DNA from 3 places in the Faecalibacterium taiwanense genome. Region 1 is predicted to be linked to each of the others. Evidence: predicted binding sites of a transcription regulator. Region 1 holds the regulator's gene; each other region holds the start of a gene.

Evidence for each region. Region 1 encodes HrcA, which represses chaperone genes, less so after heat shock. Its sites were predicted from a motif close to TGTTAGCACTCNNNNNNNNNGAGTGCTAACA; they were not measured.
Region 2: the regulator HrcA is predicted to act here: its motif matches at 1,122-1,152, upstream of PXT33_RS05990 (Hsp20/alpha crystallin family protein).
Region 3: the regulator HrcA is predicted to act here: its motif matches at 1,186-1,216, upstream of groES (co-chaperone GroES).

The regions. Positions count from the first base shown of each region.
Region 1 covers NZ_CP155552.1:354,578-356,842, reverse strand. The annotation lists gene dnaK (molecular chaperone DnaK) at 1-38, opposite strand, end outside; gene PXT33_RS01630 (nucleotide exchange factor GrpE) at 140-769, opposite strand; gene hrcA (heat-inducible transcriptional repressor HrcA) at 766-1,839, opposite strand; gene PXT33_RS01620 (stage V sporulation T C-terminal domain-containing protein) at 2,027-2,265, opposite strand, start outside.
Region 2 covers NZ_CP155552.1:1,176,370-1,178,634, reverse strand. The annotation lists gene PXT33_RS05995 (YitT family protein) at 1-274, opposite strand, end outside; gene PXT33_RS05990 (Hsp20/alpha crystallin family protein) at 524-988, opposite strand; gene PXT33_RS05985 (ADP-ribosylglycohydrolase family protein) at 1,222-2,025, opposite strand; gene PXT33_RS05980 (vWA domain-containing protein) at 2,040-2,265, opposite strand, start outside.
Region 3 covers NZ_CP155552.1:1,539,078-1,541,342, forward strand. The annotation lists gene PXT33_RS07720 (diacylglycerol kinase family protein) at 45-1,040, shown strand; gene groES (co-chaperone GroES) at 1,294-1,581, shown strand; gene groL (chaperonin GroEL) at 1,634-2,265, shown strand, end outside.

The DNA.
Region 1 (2,265 bases):
TTGGTAGTACCAAGATCGATACCAATGATCTTACTCATAATGAAAACTCCTCTCGAAAGAACAACTCTTATTGTTTATGTGATGCTCAAATGTTGCTAAGCGGATGTTATATTCAAAACCCTTTCGGGTTTCTGCTTTGTTATTCGGCCACTACAACGGTCGCATGGCGGACGATCTTATCGCCCAGCTTGTAGCCCTTCTGGTAGACCGTGATGACGGTGCCGCTCTCCTGTCCGTCCGGGGCGGGGATCTGCTGCACTGCGTTCATGAAGTTGGGGTCAAAGGGCTTGCCCAGCGCCTCGATCTCCTCCACATGGAGGGCATCCAGCGCCTTGGCGGCCTTGTCCAGCGTCATGGTCACGCCCTTTTTGTAGTTCTCGTCGGTGGTGGGGGCATTTGCTGCCATCTCCAGCGTATCCAGAATGGGAATGATCTGGTTCACCGCAAAGGAAATGCCATCGTTGAACTTCTGGTCGGCTTCGCGAGTGGAGCGCTTGCGGTAGTTCTCGTACTCCGCTGCCATGCGCAGCAGCTGGTCTTTGGCCTGTGCAGCGTTGGCTTCGGCCGCGTCCAGCTTTGCCTTTACGGCTTCCAGCTCACGGGCCTTCTTGTTGAACCAGCCGCCATCCTTCTTCTTGTCATCCTTCGGGTCGGCAGCTTCAGCAGCAGGTTCCTGTTCGGGTGCTGCCTGCTGGGCCTTTTCCTCGGGAGCCGTTTCGGGCTGCTCCGCTTCTTGAGCCGGAGCCGTCTTTTTTGCTTCTTCGCTCATTCCAGATCCTCCTTATAGATCACAGTCCGCCGGGGTACGGCAGCCTGTGGGGTGTCTTTTCGTTTGCCGCTCATGCCCTCGCCCAGCTGGTCTGCAAAGTAATGCAGCAGCGGCATCAGCTTCTGGAAGGGCATCCGGGTGGGGCCGATCAATGCAATGGAGCCCCACAGGCCTCCGCCCACCAGATACCGGTCGCTCACGATGCACAGGCCCGGGATCTGCGGTTCCAGATCCTCGCCCAGCAGCACGCTCTCACTGCGTTCTGCCGGAGGTGCGATCAGGCCAGCGGCCTGCTCCTCGTCGTTCAGCAGTGTGAGGATGTCGCCCACCTTGCCGTCCAGCTGGGGCCAGTCCAGCAGGTACTGCTCGCCGCCCAGAAATACGTGGGGCTTGACGGAATCCTGCAGGATGGCAGCCGCCGCGCTGATGACAGGCACCAGCTCCGGGTCGATCTGGCTGCACAGCTCTGCCAGCAGCCGGGTGGAAAGATCCACCGGCGCTACAAAGGTAAGGTTGCGGTTGAGCAGTGCGGCAAGTGCTGCCGCATTCTCGCGGGAAAGACCGGTGCGCACCCGTGCCACACGGGTACGAACGTAACCGGCCGTGGTAACGGCCAGCACAGCCGCTGCGCTGCGGCCCACCTGAACCACTTCATAGTGGGCGATGCACAGATCCTCGGCACACGGGGTGCTGATGGCGGCGGTGCAGCCGCTGATGGCGGCCAGCGCCTTGGCGGCACCTGCGGCCAGCTTTTCCGGCTCGTGGTCAAGGCTTGCGAACACCGCATCCACACGGGCGCGGCTCACACGATCCAGCGGCTGATCGTCGGTCAGCAGATTATCAAGGTAGTAACGGTAGCCCTTGGCACTGGGCACACGGCCCGCGCTGGTGTGGGGCTGCTCCAGCAGACCCAGCTTTGTCAGCGCCGCCATCTCATTGCGAAGCGTTGCGCTGGAAACTGCCATGTCAAAGTAGTTTGCCAGCACGCTGCTGCCAACGGGCTCGCCTTCGAGACCATACAGCGCCACGATCGCCTGCAAGACTCGCTGCTTGCGTGCATCCATCGTCATAGCGCCTGCCTCCTTTTTGCGTTCGCTTTGTTTGTTTAGCACTCCTTGTTCCTGAGTGCTAAGACCATTATAGCCAATTTTCCGGTGCTGTCAAGCCCCTTGGAAAAATGTTTTAAAAGATTCATAATTCTGTCATAAACGAAGAAAGCGCCCTCCTTATTATAAGGAAAGCGCTCCGGCATGTTCTTTACTCTTCCATCTGCCTTGCCAGAAATGCCGCTGCCACATTCACGGCCTTGAGCTGGGCGGCATCCGGCGTGGCCGTGCGGTCTTCGGTCAGCAGGGCCACCACGCCGGTCACATCGCCTGCCGCAATGATGGGTGCGGCACACAGCACTGCTCGGGGCGAGCCTTCGCAGGGCAGGATGCACTTTTCGGCAATGCCCTCGCTCTGGTACAACCTGCGGCCATCCATCAGCTTTTCCA
Region 2 (2,265 bases), 820 kb from region 1:
GCAGCACACTGGTGTATACGGTCTTTGCGCCAAATTCTCTGCCACAGGTAAAGAACCCGATGATGAGAAGCACGACGTTCAGGATCATCGTAATGACCGACAAGGGCAGCGGCACAAAATTGGACAGCACGATGCCAAGGCCGGAAATGCTGCTGACGGATGTATGGCTCGGCACCAGAAAAAAGAAAACGCCCGCCGCAATGATCGCCACCGCCCCGGTCAGGACTGCCGTCTCCCTCAGGACTGCGCCGGTCTTTCCTTTTACATCACTCATCTTTGTCCCCCTAAAATCAAATTTGTTTCACCGATCTCCTCATCTTTGTCGATGCGGACAAGGAGCTTACCGCCAAAGCGTTTGTATTCCATAGTGAAGTACCTCCATAAATTCCGAGTTGCTGTTCTCAGTATACCATGATTTTCCCTTGCGGAAAAGATAGCGAAACAAAAATGCCCCCGGAGGGCTTGTTGCGGCTCTCCGGGGGCATCTTATGTGCGTTGTGCCTTGGCGCACACGACCGGCGTTTTACTCGATCTCGATCAGGTTCGGGTTCTCAGGCAAAGCCTTCGTCTGCTGAGGAGCAGGCAGCTCGATGTGCAGGACGCCATCCTCGAACTTTGCGTGGATGTCTTCCTTCTTCACATCGCCCACGTAGAAACTGCGCGCGCAGGTGCCGGAGAAGGATTCGCGCCGCAGATAGCGGCCCTTCTTATCCTTTTCGTCGTTGCTGTGGCTGCGCACTGCCTGAATGGTCAGGTAGCCGTCGTTCAGATCCATCTGAACGTCTTCCTTCTTGCAGCCCGGCAGGTCAACAGCTACTTCGTAGCCGTTGTCCGTCTGTTTGACATCGGTCTTCATCATGTTTGCACCGCGCTTACCAAAGGTATCACGAGCCTCACGGTTCATCATACGTTCCAGTGCAGCGTCATTCCAGAACGGATCGAAGAAATCATCGAACAGGTTTTCATGGAAAACAGTTGGCATAAGCATAAATCATTCCTCCAATCCCGGCGTTCGGGTCGGGGCAAAAAATCTGAAGCGTCCATTCAGAAGGGCTTTCCGGGGAGCCTCGCGGCTCTCCTTTTGCCCTTCCTCCTGAGCACGCCACTGTTATAGCACCGTTCATTAGCAGTGTCAATAGAAGAGTGCTAAAATTCATGAAAGAATAATACTTTTATAAAATCCTATGCAATCTTTTCAAAATTCAGTCGCATCATCGCATTTTATATCATCTTGGCAATCATGAAGCACAACAGTTCATATGCTTCCCGGATATCCTCCGGCAGACGTTTCAAAGTCTCGTCCCGCAGTTCCTGCGGCATCCCGTAAAAAGCTTCGGCAATGCCGCCGGTGATGCAGGCAAGGGTGTCGCTGTCGCCGCCCAGAGAGACCGCATTGCGAAGTGCATCCTCAAAACTGACGCTTTCCAGAAAAGCAATGATTGCTTCCGGCACAGTTTCCTGACAGGTCTCCACATGATGATAGGTCGGCCGAATTTCATCGCAGGTACGGTTCAGGTCATAACCGAAGGTCTGCTCCACATACCGCTTGATCTCCGGCTTGCTGTGGCCGGTACGAGCCAGAAAAATTGCTGCCGCCGTGGCCTGTGCGCCCTTGATGCCCTCCGGGTGGTTGTGGGTGACTTCAGCGGTCACTTTTGCCATTTCCAGCGTTTTGTCCAGCGTATCGAACAGCCAGCCCGCTGCCGACACCCGCATAGCCGAGCCGTTACCGAAACTGCCATAGGGATTCGGATTTTCTGCGTGCAGCCACCGGCGGAACATCCCGCCGTAACCGGCATGGGGATATTTACGGCCCCAGAGCCGCATTTCATGCTGCACTGCACAAAATGTTCTCTCCGGCAGACCCTTTCCGTCAATCAGACCAACTGCCACCGCAGCGGTCATGACGGTATCATCGGTGAAGTGCGATTTCTCGCTCAGCAGCGGAAAATCCTTGTGCTTGTAATTGTTGTGGTCAAATTCATAGGGACTGCCCACGATGTCACCCAAAATTGCTCCTAACATGGCTGTTTCCTCCCTTACCTATGATGCCGCTTCTGGAAATCAGCTTCGATTTGTTCTTTCCACTCTGCGCCGATGGACGCGCAGCAGGGTGCTTCCCGCATCCGGGAGACTGTCTCGCTAACAACGTGGTAGTTGACCGCCACGCCCTGTGCGTCATTCTCAAACCGCACAGCCCGGTCGGACGAGATGCCGAAGCGGGCAGCTTCCTTCACGGCGTCCATGTTAGCACCAAGGAACAGG
Region 3 (2,265 bases), 1.2 Mb from region 1:
GTTTTCTGTTATCATAGAAGCAACAGAATTGCAGGAGGAAGTCCATGCGCACATTATTTCTTTTGAACCCAACTGCCGGTAAGGCCGATTGCACCCGTACGCTGCCGCAGCAGATCAATGCTGCCGCCGCGCGTGCAGGGCTTGCGCCGGAAGAATATGCCATTCAGGTCACAAATCACGCCGGTCATGCCCGGGAGCTGGCCAATGCCGCTGCGCAGCAGGCCCGGCAGAGCGGGGAAGAACTGCGGGTCTTCACTGCCGGCGGCGACGGCACCTTCAACGAAGCGCTCACCGGGATCTATGGCTATGCAAATGCAGCCGTGGGCTGTCTGCCCTTTGGCAGCGGCAACGATTTTCTGCGCACCTTTGGTACAAAGGAAGAGTTTCTGGATCTGGATGCCCAGCTGGCCGGTGGGCCGGTGAGCATCGATCTGATGCAGACCAGCCTTGGCCTTTCGGCCACCATCTGCGCTGCCGGTCTGGATGCGCAGGTTGCCTACGGCATCCCGAAGTTCCGGCGCATCCCGCTGTGCGGCGGCGAGATGGCCTATGTGCTTTCCATTGTGGAACAGCTGTGCGGACACATCGGCCGCAGGGTGGAGTACACCATCGATGGTGAAACGCTGGATGTGGACTGCCTGATGTGTGCCATCTGCAATGGCCGCACCTATGGCGGCGGCTTCTATGCAGCGCCGGAAGCACAGCCCGACGATGGCTGGCTGGATGTATATATCATCCGCAAGGTGAGCCGCGTGACCATTGCAAAGCTGCTGGGAATGTACAAGAGCGGCAAGCACTTCCAGAACGGTCAGCTCGTCAGGGCTGCAGAGCCGTACTTCATTTACCGCCGCGCAAAACAGGTGAGCCTGCGCGCTGCGGATGGCCGCGGGCCGATCGTTGCCACGGCAGACGGTGAATGCGCACCCAAGGAGCAGATCACTGTACAGGTACAGCCGCTGGCAGGGCGCATCCTTCTGCCAAAGCCTGCTTTTGAGCGCTTTGCAGCGCAGAGGACGGCACAGAGTGCAGACCGAACATGAAAAACCAGAAGAAGAGACAGCTTTTTTGTCCAAGAAGAAAGCTGTCTCTTTTTCGCTGTACGGCTGATTTTTTCATCTGTCATAAATTCTTAACAAAAAGAAGCAAAAAAGGTCTTGATTTTTTGGGTCAAGATGAGTACAATACACTTAGCACTCAGAGAAATGGAGTGCTAAAGAACCAAAGAGCCGACAGGAGGCCCTTTGGACACAGCAAAGTTTTAAATTATATTTTTACTATAGGAGGGCAAGAACTATGAAGATCATTCCTCTTGCAGACCGTGTTGTCATTAAGGCTGTTGAGGTTGAGGAGACCACCAAGGGCGGTCTGATCCTGACCGGCAGTGCTAAGGAAAAGCCCCAGGTGGCTGAGGTCATCGCTGTCGGCCCCGGCGGCGTTGTGGACGGCAAGGAAGTCAAGATGACTGTGAAGGTCGGCGACAAGGTCCTCACCAGCAAGTACTCCGGTACCGAGGTCAAGGTGGACGGCGAAGAGTGCACCATCGTCCGTCAGGGCGATATCCTGGCAGTCGTTGAGGACTGAGCAGTTTCCCCTCTGATATTTGAAAATTGAGCTTTAAAGGAGCGATTTGATTATGGCTAAGCAGATCAAGCAGGGCGAGGATGCCCGCAAGGCACTGTGTGCCGGTATCGATACCCTGGCAAACACCGTTAAGATCACCCTGGGCCCCAAGGGCCGCAATGTGGTGCTGGGCAAAAAGTTCGGTGCACCGGTCATCACCAACGATGGCGTGACCATTGCCAAGGAGATCGAGCTGAAGGACGAGTTCGAGAACATGGGCGCACAGCTGGTGCGTGAAGTCGCTACCAAGACCAACGACGCAGCAGGCGACGGCACCACCACCGCAACCGTTCTGGCACAGGCCATGGTCACCGAGGGCATGAAGAATGTCACCGCCGGTGCAAACCCCATGGATATCCGCCGTGGCATGAGCAAGGCTGTTGCCAAGGCTGTTGAGACCATCAAGGCTCACAGCCAGAAGGTGAAGGACAGCAACGATATCGCCCGCGTCGGCACTATTTCTGCAGGCGACCCCGAGATCGGCCGTCTGATCGCCGAGGCTATGGAGAAGGTCACCTCCGATGGCGTTATCACCATTGAGGAGAACAAGACCACCGCTGAGACCTACAACGAGATCGTGGAAGGCATGCAGTTCGACCGCGGCTACCTTACCCCGTATATGGTCACCGATACCGACAAGATGGT